DNA from 3 places in the Peribacillus sp. YIM B13472 genome. Region 2 is predicted to be linked to each of the others. Evidence: riboswitches for the same ligand, from Rfam matches in the RefSeq annotation. Region 2 holds a riboswitch; each other region holds the start of a gene.
What was found. A riboswitch is a leader RNA that binds a small molecule or an ion and turns the genes downstream of it on or off. The one in region 2 is predicted to bind S-adenosylmethionine.

Region 1 (5,645 bases), on a different contig from region 2:
ATCCAGATTTCCTTATCCATTCTTGATATTGCATCGATTAATCGCACACGAAAGGTTCCTGTTCCTTCATCTTTTTGAAGGTTTGCAGCAGCTAGTTCCCCTGATATGCTCATGGTTGAGATACCGGCAATGGCCGCAGAATAGAAATCGTCGGTGACTCCTGAAAAAGTGCCGATAAGAGCGGTGGACATGCAACCGGTACCTGTAACATTAGTTAAAAGGAGGTTCCCATTGTCGATGATGGATGTATATTTTCCATCGCTGACCGCATCCTTAGCTCCGCTGACCACGACGATACTATTCCATTTATTTGCTGCTTGTGCAGCCAGCTCTGCATTGCTAATCGCTAGTTCCCCCGAATCCACCCCGCGTGTAACGGTATCCCCACCCATCAATGAAAGGATCTCACTCGCATTCCCGCGAATGATTTGGAAAGTAACCTTACTAAGGAGCTCTTTGGCCTGCTCTGTACGATAGGGGGTGGCGCCAACTCCCACCGGGTCCAAAATGACCGGGATATCCAGGGTATTTGCCGTCTTACCGGCAATCTCCATTGCTTCCAAGGCTTTATCATCGATGGTACCGAAATTCAGGACCAATGCATCTGCTAATTTGACCATATCCGCCACTTCTCTTGGGCTCGATGTCATTACTGGTGAACCACCGATGGCAAGGGTGGCATTTGCACAGTCGTTGACCGTAACAAAGTTGGTGATTTGGTGAATGAGTGGTTTTCTTTCTTTTACCTTCACGAATAAATCGGCTGCAGAAACCTTCATATTAATTCACTCCGTTCTTTTTTGAAAATGAATGAAAATGATGGACAGGTCCATGACCTTTACCGATTGAAAAGCTATTGCGTATCGCTTCAGAAATATAGGTCTTGGCCAGTTCGATCGACTCTTGCAATGGCAGCCCATTTGCCAGGTTTGATGTAATGGCGGATGATAGGGTACAGCCCGTGCCATGAGTGTTTTTTGTATGAATGCGCTCTCCCTCGATCCATTGGAAGTCAGTCCCATCATAAAAAAGATCATTTGGATTTCCTGCTGCATGGCCTCCTTTAAGTAAAACGGCTTTTGGACCCATTTCTTGTATTGAAATGCATGCCTTGTAGAAATCTTGTTCCGTTCGAATCGACAAGCCAGTAAGTACTTCCCCTTCCGGTACATTTGGGGTTACAAGTGTTGCAAGCGGAAGCAAATCCATTTTTAAGGCAGAGACAGCCTTTTCGTCGAGCAAATGGTGGCCACTTTTGGAAATCATGACAGGGTCAAGGATAACGATGGCAGGCATGAAGGTTTTAAGGGACGCAGCGACTGTTTCCACGATTTCCTTTGATCCAAGCATTCCTATTTTTACTGCATCGACAGGAATATCCTCAAAGATAGCTGCAATTTGATCTGATATGATAGCTGTTTCAATTGGCTGTACTGAACGGACTTCCATTGTATTTTGTGCGGTTACGGCTGTGATGGCAGACATTCCAAAGACACCATGTGCAGAAAATGTTTTTAAATCCGCCTGTATTCCAGCGCCGCCCCCTGAATCAGAGCCTGCGATGGTTAATGCTGTTTTCATAAAAAAACCCCTTCATATAATTATTTTTTAGAAGTATTTTTAGTAATATGAAAGCTAAAATCGCACCAGCGAATGAACTGAGCATAAAAGCCGGTAAAAAACCAAAAAGAGCAGCTTTTTCTCCCAATAGGAGGATGGCAAGTGGATAACAGGCTAGGGAACCGAGAATGCCGGTACCGATCACTTCCCCTAAACAGGCGAATTTTAAGCTTTGTGTTTTTCGATAAAGGATGGCAGCCAAAAGTGCACCGATCATGCTGCCGGGAAAGGCGAAAATTGAACCGGTACCAGACATGTTTCTAATGATGGAAACTAAAAAAGCTTGTGTCACAGCATAAGCTGGCCCCAATAGAACGGCCGTCAGGACATTTGCCAGATGCTGAATAGGAAAGACCTTTGCAAATCCTGCTGGGATGAAAATAAATGAACTGGTCAGCGTCGTTATAGCCGTGATCATGGCAGTCAACGTCAGTTTCTTGATAGGATTCATCATCATGTCGACGACCTACAGCGGCCAATCCTGCTCATTTTGAACCATATCCCAGAATAAATATTCATATCGGGAAGTAACCAAAAAGTGCTTTTCTAATCTAAGAAGTTCCGTTTCTGGCATGCCTTCCGTCAATTCTTCCAACAAAGCGATCAGCCATTTGTGTGCTTCCCCGAATTCAGGAGATGAATAGGACCTTATCCAATCTGCGTAGCGATTGTTTTCCAATGCTGCTCCATTTTGTTCTTTTAATAGCAAACCGATTTCATAATAATCCCAAGCGCAGGGCAGGAGACAGGCGATCAAGTCTGCCAAAGTCCCGTGCTGAGCTGCATTTAGCATGTAACCTGTATAGGCTAGAGTGGTTGGAGTAGGTTCTGTATCTTCCAATTCCTTGGAACTGATTCCGAATTCGGAAGCATAATGCCGATGAATATCCATTTCCACTTGAAGGGTTTCATTTAAAATACTCGCAAACTTTGCCATGGTTTCGATGTTATGAGCTTTGATGACACCTAAAGCAAAGAGCTTGGAATAATCCATAAGATAGATATAGTCCTGCTTCAGGTAATAGGCAAATTTCTTTTCAGGAAGCGTACCATTTCCAATTGCCTGGACAAAGGGATGTGAATGGTTCCTTTTCCAAATCTCTTTTGACCGTGCATGTAGTCTATCACTGAATGTTTCTAATTTAGTATTCTCCATTGTTCATCCTCCTATAGAATGGATCCCTTGTTAATGAAAAACCCCGTTCCTGAATACGGAACGGGGTAGATGGATATAGTCTGTAAATGGACGATATCATCCACTTCCCTCCGCCGGTATGAGCCGGTTCAGGTTCAAAGGGTCCGGAACTAATTCCATCTCAGTCTTAAAAAAAGACTCCCCTAGTGGTGTGAATTGTATGTAATTACTGACATCATATCAGAAAGACAAGAAAATGCAACCCGTATTTGAAAGAGGGACCATTTTATGTCCAGGAAAAAAGGGAGAAGCAGGTAATTGACTTTTGATGGTTATTAGGATAAAATCATTTCTACATCATTTATATATCGATTTCTTATCCAGAGAGGTGGAGGGACTTGGCCCAAAGAAACCTCGGCAGCGGACCCGTTTTGGGAACTGTGCTAAATCCAACAAGCATATGCTTGGAAGATAGGAAGAGCCGTACGGACACTGTCAGCCTCTTCTTGAATTAGAAGGGGCTTTTATTTTTGGGAAATAACGTTTAGTGACATAATAGAAAAGGTATATATAATTTGGTGAAAATCAAACAAGTTGATAAAGTTAGCTAACTAATAGCAGGCTCTAGGATGACTAGGAAAGGAGCCATTTACATGGCAGAATTATTTAAGAGGATTGAACAGAGGAAGGCAAAGCTTATTGAAGAGTTATTGGCCAATGGTGTATACAAAACCTCTGATGAAAGGCACCTTTATGATGCCCCATTAAAAGTACTTGAAGATGAATATAAGATTGTTATAAATAGACCAAATACCGAGTCACCTTCTGAATGGATGACATAGTAAACGATGGACTATATTTTGGGTTCTTGGATAAGGGTATGATGTAAGCATTCGCAGTCTACACTAGTGGATGCTTTTTTTGCGTTTGATAGAAAATGACACAAAATATACATAATTTTAGAATGAAATAGTTATTTTGTCACATTTAATCTTTAAAATAACACATTTAATTTGTGGAAAATAGTTGATTTTTACTAGTAGTTTCATTATGATGAAAGTGTAAAAATATTGAATAAATGGGAGGTGACTATATAATGCCTTGCCGTAAGGTAACTATAGAAAAAGTAGAAGAGAAGAGAAAAGAAATGATCAACTTGGCAGCAATTTACGGCTTAACAAGTCTGCTAACTGTTCAAGCCAGTCAAGAATTGGATACGCTATTAAATGCGTTAACAAGTAAAAGAGATTCTGAAAATTTTCCCCTCCAGAAAGCATATAGGTATTTAAATTAGTCCTCGATTAATATGAAAAAGCTACTGCTCAAGGCAATAGCTCTAAAGAATAATATTAAATATCGACACGTTTACCAAGAATGATCAAATCACGCTCAATGCCATCCAACTCGGCAACTTGAGGTAAATGTGCCCATTCTTCAAACCCGAATTTGGAAAAAAGCTTAAGGCTTGGTGTATTGTGGGCGAAAATGAAACCCAATAGAGTCTTAACACCTAATTTTGGACTCAATTCAATTGCCTTTTGAATCGAAATTTGTCCGATTCCTTTTCCCCGGAAATAATCATCAAGATAAATGCTGATTTCGGCAGTGGAATTATAGGCCGGTCGGCCATAGAAGGATTGAAAGCTCATCCATCCAGCAGTTTTCCCTTCTATAGTAATGATAAATAGCGGTCTACTTTCTGAATGATGTTCCTCAAACCATTTAACCCTCGATTGGACGGATACAGGTTCCGTATCTGCCGTGACCATTCTTGAAGCGATTGTCGAATTATATATTTCAACAATTCTGGGTAGATCAGAAAGATCTGCCTCTCTAAACTCTATGTGCTCTTCCATGATTTAAACTCCTAACTAGCATTTATTCAATCTCCAGAATGAAGGGTAATCCCGTTTTTTGTTTAAGGGACGGTGAATGACACCCAATCCATTGAAAGTTTTATATTATCATACACTCTTTAATCTTTATCTGACAATTTTTTTATGTTAAGACTGCAGATTTTTTGGGTATGTAAAAGATTAAATACTTCTAATAAAGAGACAAGAGGAGAACCAAATGAAAAAATTGGCAGGTTTATTGATTATAGTACTAGTTATATGTTTTGCTGCATATGAACTTCAGGCCTCGGAGTCGGAAGATGTGCAAAGGGTGATGGCTTTTGGAGATTCATTGACCTATGGAAAAGGGGATAAGGACGGGGAAGGATATATAGAAGGCCTTGAGGATGAATTGAATAATCCGCAATCGGAACAAAAAGTGAGTTTTTGGAATTACGGTATAAAAGGCCAGGAGACGGATGGGGTGATGAAACAGCTTGATGATTACCGCATTAAAACGAAACTCGATGAAGCCGATACTTTCATCGTTTATATTGGAACGAATGACTTGATCAATAGTAACGGAGGGGACTTGGAGAAAATAAGTGACAGAAAAATCATTGAGGGTAAGCGGGAGTATATCAGCCATCTGAAAAAGATTACATCAACATTGATAGAGGCAAACGATAAAGCGGATATTCTGGTAGTAGGACTATATAACCCAATTAAAGGCAATCAAAAACTTGAAAAGCACATTCGCGATTATAACCTGTCAATAAAGGGAATAGCGGATAAAGATAAAAGGATGTTATTCATTCCTACAAATGATCTTTTTGAAGATAAAAAGAAAACAGAGTATTTCAGTGATAAGTTACATCCGAATGAAAAAGGGTATCAGCTCATTGCGAATCGGGTTTTGGAAAGTTATGATTTCAAATGAAAGCAAAAATGCACAGGAAGGCGATCTGTGCATTTTTACCCGTTAAGTAGCTAGGAGTTTGATGTCGCTTTTAGTTGAGGGAACTGCAAGTCATGGAGCTGCTTGTATCTGCCGT
Region 2 (5,645 bases):
ATAAGCCATTTTCCGATGGCAACTTTTTGCTGGTTACCACCTGAAAGGTTTTCGACATTCACTTCCCCTGAAGGAGTTTTAATGCCGAGACTTGCGATCATTTCCTTCGCCTTTTCTTTTTCCGCCTTACGATCCACGAAACTGAACGTCTTGCAGAATTTGCCGAGACTGGCTGCAGTCAAGTTCGCCGAGACTGATTCCTGAACAAGGACCCCTTCTTTCCTGCGTTCCTCAGGTACAAGTGCCAGACCGCTTTTTACTGCTTCGTGCGGTGATTTCAAAGAAAGCTTTCGACCATTCAGGATGACTTCACCCGCTGTGATCGAAGTATGACCGAATAGGGTTTTACACAGCTCCGTTTTTCCCGCCCCGACTAAACCTGCCAAGCCGATTATCTCGCCTGCTTTAATATTCAGACTGACATTCTTGACTTTCTCGGCATCTGACAATCCGTTCACTTCCAGAATTACGTCCCCGATCGAAGCATTCACTTCTGGAAACTGGTCTTCCATGGTTTTACCGAGCATATTCTCTACCACTTCGTTACGGGTTATGTCCTCCTTCTTTCGACAAGTGACACGCTCCCCATTTCTCATGATCGTAATTTCTTCACAGATTTCAAAAATCTCAGGCAGACGATGTGAAATGAAAATGATTCCCACGCCTTTTTGCTTTAATTCATTTACAATTCGAAAAAGTTCTGTCGTCTCCGTATGGCTTAACGGAGCAGTTGGCTCATCGAGAATCAGGAATTTGCATTCTGTCGAAACGGCTCTTGCTATCAGGACCATCTGTTTTTCAGCCAAGGTAAGGTCTCTTACCAGCTTTTTCGAAGGGACACGAATTTTCATATCTTCAAGAATATGAGAGGCTTGTTTGTGCAGCTCTTTCCATTGGACCCTCTGTTTTTTTCCCATGTTTTGGACCATATCATTCAACATTACATTTTCCCCAACCGTTAAGTAAGGGATGAGGGCTGTATCCACTTCCTGATAAACAATTTGAATGCCTTGTTCCTGTGCCGCTTTTGGCGAGCGGATATCCCGCCTCACCCCATCAATAAAAATGTCACCTGAATAATGAACATGGGCTCCCGATAAAACTTTCATTAACGTCGATTTCCCTGCTCCGTTTGCACCGACCAATGCGTGGGCTGTCCCTGATTGTACGGAAAAATCAACTTCACTCAGCGCCTTCACCCCCGGAAATTCAATCGAAATCTTCTTCATTTCTAGTTGCGTGCCCATGTCCATTCCCCCTTATTGAACAGACACTCCCTTCTACTTGAAAGAGAGTGTCTCTTTTTACTTTTTATAATGATCTTTCAAAACTTTCATCCAATCTTCTTCAAATTCCGTCGATACACCCCAGCCATCGACAATACCAGACAGATTTGCCATGTTTACCGCTTCCTTTGAAGCTTGGACTTGCTTTTGTGAAATGAGTGAAGCCTCTAAGTCATAGGTTTGCGGCGTTTCTTCGCCCGCTAATTTTTTAGCCAATATCCTCATATTCACTGCACCGATCAACTTGGGATCGACTGCTGCGGTGTAGGACCATGAGCTATCAGCCGATTGGATTTCCTGGAGATCTGCGTTAGATACATCAATACCATATATCTTCACTTCATCGCGGCCCGCTTCTTTAATCGCCCGGGCTGCACCGATGGCAAAGGCATCCCATGTTGCGAAAATCGCATCCAATTTACCTTTAGGGTATTTATTCAGCATTGCGGCTACAGCATTTTGTGTCTGAACCGAAGTATCAGCTGATGCCACTCCGAATCTTTCGACTTCTTTAATTCCAGGATTTTCTTTTAATTTTTCCTGATAGACTGCATTTCTTCTTACCATTGGAGGAAAACCATCCACCCAAAGATATGCAATTGCCGCTTCACCATTCTGCTCTTTTATCAATTTATCAAAAGCCAGTGTTGCCAACGCTTCATCATCCTGTGAAGTTAATGTCACGCCCTCTATTTTAGATAAATCGCTTATTGAATCGAATGTGACAACGCTTTTACCTGCATCAACCAACTTCTGAACGTCATTTACAGTTGCAACATCATCACCATGTGAAATGATATAGCCGTCGTAATCTTCCTCCAAAGCCTGTGCTATCGCATCATGGAATTTAGCCGTATCACCATTGGCTGTGTACGTATCGACTTGAAACCCCAGTGCTTCTCCTTCTTCTTTCGCCCCCGCCAGGTATTGGGCAGTATGATCATCACCGCCAATTTTACGGATCACCTTGATTTTGGCTCCATCGCCATCAGCAAATCTCTCCGGGACATTTTCAAATGATACTTTTTCTTCTTTCTTCGATTCTGTGGAACTCTGCCCCGCAGAGCAACCCGTTAAAAGCAAAGCCGAAGCGATGGCAGAAATGAATATCCCTTTAATAGACCTTCTCATCTTGTTTCCCTCCATGTTTTCTCATTAGTCTTATCAGTTAAGTCGGTGTAAATCCCAAAATAAAAACCTCTCTAATATAGAGAGGTTTAATCGGCTGTTTTGCAGACTTGTCCCTCTCTTATCTGTCAAAACATTTCTGTTTTGCAGGATTTAGCACCAATTCCTAATGGAACGGTTGCTGGGCATCTTAGGGCCAGTCCCTCCGCCACTCTTGATAAGAGATATATTGTGTTACGTTTTCGTAATTATCACTTTATAGGGATATAGTCGTAAAGTCAATAGATTTTTGAATATTTGAAATGTTTCCCGTTATTTTTATTTTCTTTGAAGCTGGGCTAAACGCTTTTTCTCGATTTTTTCAAGCCTCTCCAACTGCCTTAATTTCACTTCGAACAACGTGATCGGATCACGGTAAACTTCCGGATTTTCTTTCATATGCTCCAATGCAGCCTGGTAGTCTTTTATTTCAGTCTGCGTCTGCTCTATCGTTTTTTGAAGTAAGGCAAATGAACTGCGATAGAAAAGTGAGATGTCCCGATCCAATGATTTTTCAAACAATCCAAATTGGGTTAGGAAACGTTCCGTGATCATTTCGGCAACATCCAGGTAATCTTCACTTTCCAGGTATTTCTTGTAACGATTGTACATATTGGCCTTATTTTGCGGTATCGCCCCAAATAGCTTCCCTGCTCCTTTAAGCAGCAATTGTGATGGAGTCCTGCGCAAAAGGATATTAACGTTTTCGATGCGGATACTGCTTGTCATCCGGTCGGCATCACGGCGCCAGTCATCCAATACCCTGAAGTCACCTGCCAGCGTAATCCGTTCTTCTTTGTATAATTCATTGAATCCGGCACTCATCTCATCCATGAACTGCTGGCTTTGTGAGAACTCCATTTGGGAACTGGCAATCCAGTCTTGAAGAGAACGGTAATATTGAGGCATGATCTTGTCAGAAATGAAGTTTTGAATCCGCTCATTCATTTCCTGGTTTAACTGTACATGGACCTGACTGAAATCACTGCTTTCCGTTAACGATTTAGAGCAATCCCTCAGTAATTCAGGAATTTTTGAATAAAGCTGACTTTTCACTTCGTCCTTAAGCGAACGATACGACCTTATGATATTTTCACTTTTTTCTTTTTCCAGATCAGCCAGTTGATTGACCGCTCCATTCAGTTTGACTTCCATCTGCTCATTCCAAGAGATGGAATGCTCGCATTTCCGCTCATTGGCTGTCCGTTTTTCTAATAGATAAGATAAGGTTTTACGAATGAATGCCAGGATTTTTTCAGATCTTCTTTCCTTCCAATTATCATCTTGATAATTCGATTGAAGGAAGGCTGAAAGGTCCTTCAATTGCTGCCTGCTGTCATAATGTTTGGAGAAAGCGAACACTTTCGCATTCGGGAAATATGCATTCACTTTATCCCATGTTTCGTCTTCCATCCGGACTGCAACCTGATCACTGTATATCGTATCCATTTTATTTAATAGGAAATGGATCGGCAGTTTCGGTGCCATCATTTGAATTTCCAATAACAGATCCCTTTCGCTGCCGGTGAAAGGAGCCCGGGCGTCAAGAACGAACATCAGGCCATCACTGCCATGTAAATAGCCTTGGAAATCGGATTCCACGCTTTGTTCCCCATTGAACCCCGGTGTATCCAATAATCGCAAATGATTATTTCTTAGGTAGTCACTGATGATTGTCACATCGACAATAGTCCCGCGCTGACGGCGTGTTTCATCCAAATCAGTTAGCTCCTCGACAACTTTGCTATCTGTATCGGTAATTTCAAGGATTTCCAAATCATCCCCGTCTTTGACACTGACTAGGGAAGAATGGTCCTCAGCGGCAATGCTCTCTCCAACGATTGACTGAATGAAGGATGTCTTGCCATTTCCTGTACTTCCTGCAAGAAGGAGATTGAAATTGCTGGTATCTTTAAGCCCCTCCACCATCCATTTAAGCTTATTTCCAACCCTTAAATCATTATCTTCAGCCCACTGGATAATGGAATTGAACAGTTTCTCCCCCGCTTCCAGTCCGCCTCCCAATTTAGGCGATTTCGAAAGCAGGCTCTCTGCATCCTGAATGACCAGCGCATTGATCGTATCCGGGAAGATTTCATTCCAGGACAACGTGGATGCCGCCGCAAACAGCGAAAGCTCCCCGTCTGCGATTTTGAGCCAGTTTTCCAGCAACCTTGGCACGACAGGACTTAATTCTTTGATTAGGTGCGTTCCTTCTAACAAACCTGCATATGCATCCCTGTAATAGACGGAAAGCTCATCCCATACATCCGCATGGTTCAATTCGATGGTATCTATCAAATTATTAATCACTCTTAACCATTCGAAATAAGCATCCGTATATTTATAATTTTTCCAAAGGGCAACCGTCATTTTCTCGAAACGTTCCTGGTCGAGTGTGTATAGCGAACCAAGGACAGTTGAGAAATAATCCGGCTCCATCGATTGGGCAACACCCTGCTGGATATACGTTTTCAGCACATCGAACCAGCCCATTGACTCTGTACGGATACTTTCATTCGCCGCTAATACCACCGCACTGTTCCAATCCTTTTGTTCTTCAAAAAAGGCGCGTGCGATTTCAGTGACATTCGGGTAGTCTGGTTGAAACTCGACTGCTTCTTTCACGACTTTGGAAGCCAAATCATTTCTCGATTCCACTATGTACAGGGAAAACAGCTGCAAAAGAACTTCTGTTTTCAAGACCGCTTCATTCGTATCGACGGATTTATAGATATCCTCTGCGGTTGAATACATTTCCAATTCAAAATAAGCATCAGCAATATTTTTCTTCGCCCATGAGCCAAGTTCCCCTTCTATGTTCTCCCATTTAAAAATGGCTGCTTCATAGTCATGGTGCTGAAAATATACCTCTCCTTGAGCAAATCTAATTGCGGTTAAATCAGATCTTTCCTTTTTTTGTTCCACGAGGAACATTTCACCCAAAGCTTGGATGGGGTGCTTCCTTGTATCCTCAAGCATCGTTTCATAATATTTTTTTCCGATCAGACGTTCGTCCATCTTTATTCCCCCGATATATTTCATATTTTCAATTAAAGGATAATCACTGATTCTATAAGCCTTATAGCAGACCTAATATTCAATTTATAGGTTCCTTTAGTTAAAAAATCATTTACAAAACCTTAAAATGTTATTTTAGCAAAACAATATGGTAACAACATGTCACCACTC
Region 3 (5,645 bases), on a different contig from region 2:
CAAACAGAAAGGACCAAGCAAGAGCTTGGTCCTTTTGTGAAAGATTTATTAAGCTGTCGGTCCGCCAAGTTCCTCGATTTCACTTGGAACGCTTTTGAATTTCTTGAAGTTTGCACGGAATTGAGCGGCAAGGTCTGTTGCTGCTTCTTTATAAGCTGCAGGATCTGCCCAAGTCTTGATCGGTTGAAGCACTTCATCAGGAACACCAGGAACATGAAGCGGGATATCCAAACCGAAGATGTCATCTTTGATCGTTTCGATGTTCGCTAATTCACCTTCAAGTGCAGCTTGTACCATTGCACGAGTGTAAGCAAGTTTCATGCGGCTTCCAGTTCCGTATGCACCGCCAGTCCATCCAGTGTTGACAAGGTATACCTTTGCATTGTGCTCGTCAATTTTATCACCAAGCATCTCAGCATAGCGTGTAGCTGGAAGCGGTAAGAATGGTGAACCGAAGCAAGTGGAGAATGTAGCTTCCGGTGAAGTTACGCCTCTTTCAGTACCAGCCAATTTACTAGTGTATCCGCTTAGGAAGTGGAACATTGCCTGTTCTTTGGAAAGCTTGCTGATTGGAGGCAGAACGCCTGAAGCATCAGCTGTCAAGAAAATGATTGTATTTGGGTGTCCTGCAATACTTGGGTTCACGATGTTATCGATCGCTTGCATTTGGTAAGCAGCACGAGTGTTTTCAGTCAATGAACTGTCATCATAGTTCGCTTCACGTGTATCCGGATCAACAACAACATTTTCCAGTACGGCACCGAAACGGATCGCATCGAAAATTTGCGGTTCTTTTTCACGTGAAAGGTTGATCGTTTTAGCATAGCAGCCGCCTTCGATGTTGAATACGCCGTTAGAAGACCAGCCGTGCTCGTCATCGCCAATCAGTTTACGGCTAGTGTCTGCAGACAATGTCGTTTTGCCTGTACCGGACAGTCCGAAGAATAAAGCGACGTCCCCTTCACGTCCTACGTTAGCAGAGCAATGCATTGGAAGGATTCCAGCCTCTGGAAGTAAGTAGTTCATGATCGAGAAGATCGATTTTTTCATTTCTCCTGCATATTCCGTTCCGCCGATCAAGATTGTACGGCGTTCAAATGAAACGATGATGAAAGTTTCGGATGCAGTTCCATCAACTTCCGGGTCTGCTTTGAAGTTAGGTGCAGAAAGGATTGTGAATTCAGCTTCGTGACCTCTCAGTTCCTCTTCGTTTGGACGGATGAACAAAGTATGGGCGAAAAGGTTATGCCAAGCATATTCATTAACAACACGGATAGGAAGACGTGATGATTCGTCTGCACCAGCGAAACCTTTAAAAACAAAAATCTCTTCTTTTGCTTTTAGGTAGTCAACTACTTTATTATATAGTTTATTGAACACATCTTCGGAAATTGGCTGGTTCACTGAACCCCAATCGACTTTATCTTTAACTGATGCTTCTTCCACGATATATTTATCTTTAGGTGAACGACCTGTATATTTGCCAGTTTCAGCTTTTACCGCACCGGTAGATGTTAGAACGCCTTCATTTCTGCTTAATACTTTTTCGACCAATTGAGGAACTGAAAGTTGAGTTTGCACATTGTTTCCTGTTAATAATTGGTGTAACTCATTAGAAACGTCTACAGAATTCATATATGAGGTACCTTCCTTTGTTTAAGTTTTTAGATTACAATTAGTATAACACATTCATTTAATTAGTCTATACTATTTATTTTAATTTGTGATTATTTTCAGTTGGTCGCGTTAATCATTTTAATCCGGCAGGAACCGATTCAGGATTATCGCATAAACTTTCATGAAGAAAATTTTATTTTAATAGGAAGTAAGTAAACAATATATGTCTAAAGGGAAAGTCAGGATGTCGTTTCTTTTCGGATGCTCATTCCTTTATTATTAATGGCAATTTACAGCATTTCTATTCGTGTTTTGCATTGTAAACCCTTCTAGGACGTTGTATCAACATGTTTTTTCAAATGAACGCCATTCTGGGTGGAAATGTTCTTTTTAGAAAAGCATTGACAAGTTCCTGCCAGATACGATAATATCTTAAATTGTACGGATTCTCTTATCCCGAGTTGGTGGAGGGACAGGCCCTTTGAAACCCAGCAACCTGCCATATTGAACTTGACTCCAAGATCGATCGCCGAAAATAAAGCGAAGGTCTTCAAGGAATAGTGGTGATGGTGCTAACCTGAGCAAGGTAAAAAACCCTTGAACGATAAGAGTGAAAGGATAGAAGACAGAATGTTAAACCTTTCCTCATTTGCCAGGGAAGGTTTTTGTGTTTTTTTAAGTAATTCTGTGTCTATAGTTGAAACTAATGAGGGAAACGAGTTCCGTAAAAATCAGGCTTTTGCCTGCAACATACTAACTTCCAAGGAGGAAATATGATGTCAAAGAAACGTCTATTTACTTCTGAATCTGTTACAGAGGGCCATCCGGACAAAATTTGTGACCAGATTTCAGATTCCATTTTAGATGCTATCCTAGCTAAGGATGCAAATGCACGTGTTGCGTGTGAAACTAGCGTAACTACAGGTCTTGTACTTGTTGCTGGTGAAATTACAACGTCCGCTTACGTGGATATTCCGCGTATCGTTCGTGATACGATTAAAGGAATTGGCTACACACGTGCGAAATACGGTTTCGATGCTGAAACTTGTGCCGTGTTAAGTTCCATTGATGAGCAGTCTGCCGATATCGCAGCTGGTGTCGACAAAGCATTGGAAGCTCGTGAAGGAAACATGTCAGAGGAAGAAATCGATGCAATCGGTGCAGGGGACCAAGGTCTTATGTTCGGATTTGCTTGTAATGAAACAGAAGAGCTTATGCCGCTTCCGATTTCATTGGCGCATAAACTTTCATTCCGCTTGGCTCAAGTTCGTAAAGATGAAACTCTTGCTTACCTACGCCCTGATGGTAAAACACAGGTAACTGTGGAATATGATGAAAATAACGTTCCTGTACGTGTAGATACGATCGTTATCTCTACACAACATGATGCAGAAATTACGCTTGAACAAATTCAAGCCGATCTAAAAGAACATGTGATCAAAGCAGTCGTTCCAGCTGAATTGATCGATGCCGATACTAAGTACTTCATCAACCCGACTGGCCGTTTCGTAATTGGCGGACCTCAAGGGGATGCTGGTCTTACTGGACGTAAAATCATCGTTGATACTTACGGCGGTTACGCTCGTCACGGCGGCGGTGCATTCTCTGGTAAGGATGCTACTAAAGTTGACCGTTCTGCTGCATACGCTGCTCGTTACGTTGCGAAAAACATCGTGGCAGCCGGCCTTGCCGACAAAGCGGAAGTTCAACTGGCATACGCAATTGGTGTGGCAGAGCCTGTATCTATCTCAATTGATACGTTCGGAACTGGTACAGTTAGCGAAGAAGTCCTTGTTGACCTAGTTCGCGCTAACTTCGACCTTCGTCCAGCAGGTATCATCAAAATGCTTGACCTTCGTCGCCCGATCTACAAACAAACAGCTGCCTACGGACACTTTGGCCGTACAGATGTCGATCTTCCATGGGAACGCACGGACAAAGCAGAAACATTAAAAGCACAAGCGTAATCCATATAGAAAAAGGTGTCCCGCAATTAGCGAGGCACCTTTTTTTATGGATTAATTTTGCCTTCAGCGGGAATAATTCAAGAAATCCCAAAGAAATTCAAGTTACGTGCAATACGCCGTGAGTCAGGGCGTTTACAAGTTTGTTTGGGTCAACTACTCGTGAGTTCGAGCGGTTTACTCGTGAATTTGTAGCATTTACTCGTGAGTTGAGCAATTTACTCGTGAGTTCGAGCCGTTTACTCGTGAATATGTAGCATTTACTCGTGAGTTCGAGCCGTTTACTCGTGAATTTGTAGCAATTACTCGTGAATTCGAGCCGTTTACTCGTGAGTTTGCAGCATTTACTTGTGAGTTCGAGCGGTTTACTCGTGAATTTGTAGCAATTACTCGTGAATTCGAGCCGTTTACTCGTGAATTAGAGCAATTTACTCGTAAGTTCGAGCAATTTACTCGTGAATTAGTGCAATTACTCGTGAGTTTGGAACGTTTACTCGTGAGTTTCAGTGCAATACTCATAACTTTCAGTCAATTACACGTGAGTTACTTTATTCGTTCCGCCGTTTTATAGTATTGGCCTTTTTCGGCGTATTCACGTACGATGCGTTCCATATCCTGGCGATCTTCTTCGTTAATTTCGCGAATGACTTTAGCTGGACGTCCGAATGCCAACATGTTCGGTGGAATGACTTTACCTTGGGGAACGAGACTGCCGGCACCGATGAATGCACCTTCGCCGATTTCGGCTTCATCAAGTACGATCGATCCCATGCCGATCAAAGCTCCTTTGCGGATTTTACAGCTATGTAAAATGACCTGATGGCCAATGGTCACTTCATCCTCGATGATCAATGGATTATTTGGGCTTTGGTGCAGGACGCTGTTATCCTGTATACTGACTTTTTTCCCGATGATGGTTGGGGATACATCACCGCGAATGACGGAATTGAACCAAATGGATGTTTCGTCGCCGATTTTGACATCACCTGTCACTACAGCATTTTCGGCAATATAAGCGCTTTCAGCGATTTCAGGTTCTTTGCCTTTATACGGATAAATAATCATTTTCAATCATTTCCTTTCCGAAGTGAATATTTTTATGTATTATTTTAATATACCGTATGCAAATATACTTGGCTATTTATAATAGCAATGTACAACTTGTTAGATTTCTTTTTTGTCGAAAATCACGAATATGGTTATAATTTATATATATTATTTTGACTATCATGGATCGTATACAACAAGTGAAAAGTGAAAGGGGGATTTCGAATGTGGAAATGGGAGACAGAAGGAGACGCAAAGGGCGTCATTGTCATCATTCATGGGGCAATGGAACATCACGGACGTTATAAGTGGGTAACACAAATGTGGCTTTCAGCTGGATACCATGTCGTCATGGGCGACCTTCCTGGGCAGGGTATGACAACTCGCGCCTACCGGGGACATATCGATTCCTTTGATGAGTATTTGGATGAAGTGAAAAGCTGGATAGAAGAGGCTTACGAATATTCGTTGCCGGTCTTTTTACTTGGACACAGCATGGGCGGTTTGATTTCGATACGCCTTCTTCAGGAAGAGGAATGGGACATTGCAGGGGTGATTCTTTCTTCTCCATGCTTGGGCCTCGTGACGAAGCCGCCGAAGTTCCTTACAACCATCTCGCATGGTTTGAACATCGTGATGCCCATGTTCAGGGTAGATTCCGGATTGACACCTGAAATGGCGACGAGAAGTGCGGAAATTCGTGAATCCGATAGAAACGATACATTATATATCACGAAGGTTTCGATTCGCTGGTATCGGGAGCTTGCACAGGCCATGAAAGATGCTTTTGAAGAGATTCCTGAATTTCAGGATGTGCCGCTTTTGGTCATGCAGGGCGGAGATGACCGAATCGTGAATAAGAAGGCTGTTCGTGAGTGGTTTAATTATAACTTGGCCAGTGAAAAGCAATATAAGGAATGGCCGAAGCTTTATCATGAAATCTTCAATGAACCAGAGCGTGATGATGTATTTCAATATGCGCTGAGTTTTGTTGAAAACCGTTTAAAGATATTAGGG

Region 1: linked by a shared signal. The riboswitch ahead of ACFX4I_RS00640 (Fur-regulated basic protein FbpA) and the one ahead of ACFX4I_RS13815 (sugar ABC transporter substrate-binding protein) in region 2 are both predicted to bind S-adenosylmethionine.
Region 3: linked by a shared signal. The riboswitch ahead of metK (methionine adenosyltransferase) and the one ahead of ACFX4I_RS13815 (sugar ABC transporter substrate-binding protein) in region 2 are both predicted to bind S-adenosylmethionine.

Annotation. Positions count from the first base shown of each region.
Region 1 is NZ_JBHZPG010000001.1:127,540-133,184, reverse strand. Features, by position in the region: gene thiM (hydroxyethylthiazole kinase) at 1-779, opposite strand, end outside; gene thiD (bifunctional hydroxymethylpyrimidine kinase/phosphomethylpyrimidine kinase) at 781-1,581, opposite strand; gene thiW (energy coupling factor transporter S component ThiW) at 1,550-2,071, opposite strand; gene tenA (thiaminase II) at 2,087-2,776, opposite strand; TPP riboswitch at 2,865-2,970, opposite strand; SAM riboswitch class I at 3,129-3,233, shown strand; gene ACFX4I_RS00640 (Fur-regulated basic protein FbpA) at 3,409-3,597, shown strand; gene ACFX4I_RS00635 (aspartyl-phosphate phosphatase Spo0E family protein) at 3,852-4,049, shown strand; gene ACFX4I_RS00630 (GNAT family N-acetyltransferase) at 4,105-4,611, opposite strand; gene ACFX4I_RS00625 (GDSL-type esterase/lipase family protein) at 4,829-5,530, shown strand; gene ACFX4I_RS00620 (ABC transporter ATP-binding protein) at 5,581-5,645, opposite strand, start outside.
Region 2 is NZ_JBHZPG010000016.1:7,321-12,965, forward strand. Features, by position in the region: gene ACFX4I_RS13810 (sugar ABC transporter ATP-binding protein) at 1-1,247, opposite strand, end outside; gene ACFX4I_RS13815 (sugar ABC transporter substrate-binding protein) at 1,305-2,417, opposite strand; SAM riboswitch class I at 2,533-2,638, opposite strand; gene ACFX4I_RS13820 (GTPase domain-containing protein) at 2,733-5,474, opposite strand.
Region 3 is NZ_JBHZPG010000021.1:31,140-36,784, forward strand. Features, by position in the region: gene pckA (phosphoenolpyruvate carboxykinase (ATP)) at 49-1,635, opposite strand; SAM riboswitch class I at 2,066-2,228, shown strand; gene metK (methionine adenosyltransferase) at 2,391-3,584, shown strand; gene ACFX4I_RS16435 (gamma carbonic anhydrase) at 4,125-4,643, opposite strand; gene ACFX4I_RS16440 (alpha/beta hydrolase) at 4,854-5,645, shown strand, end outside.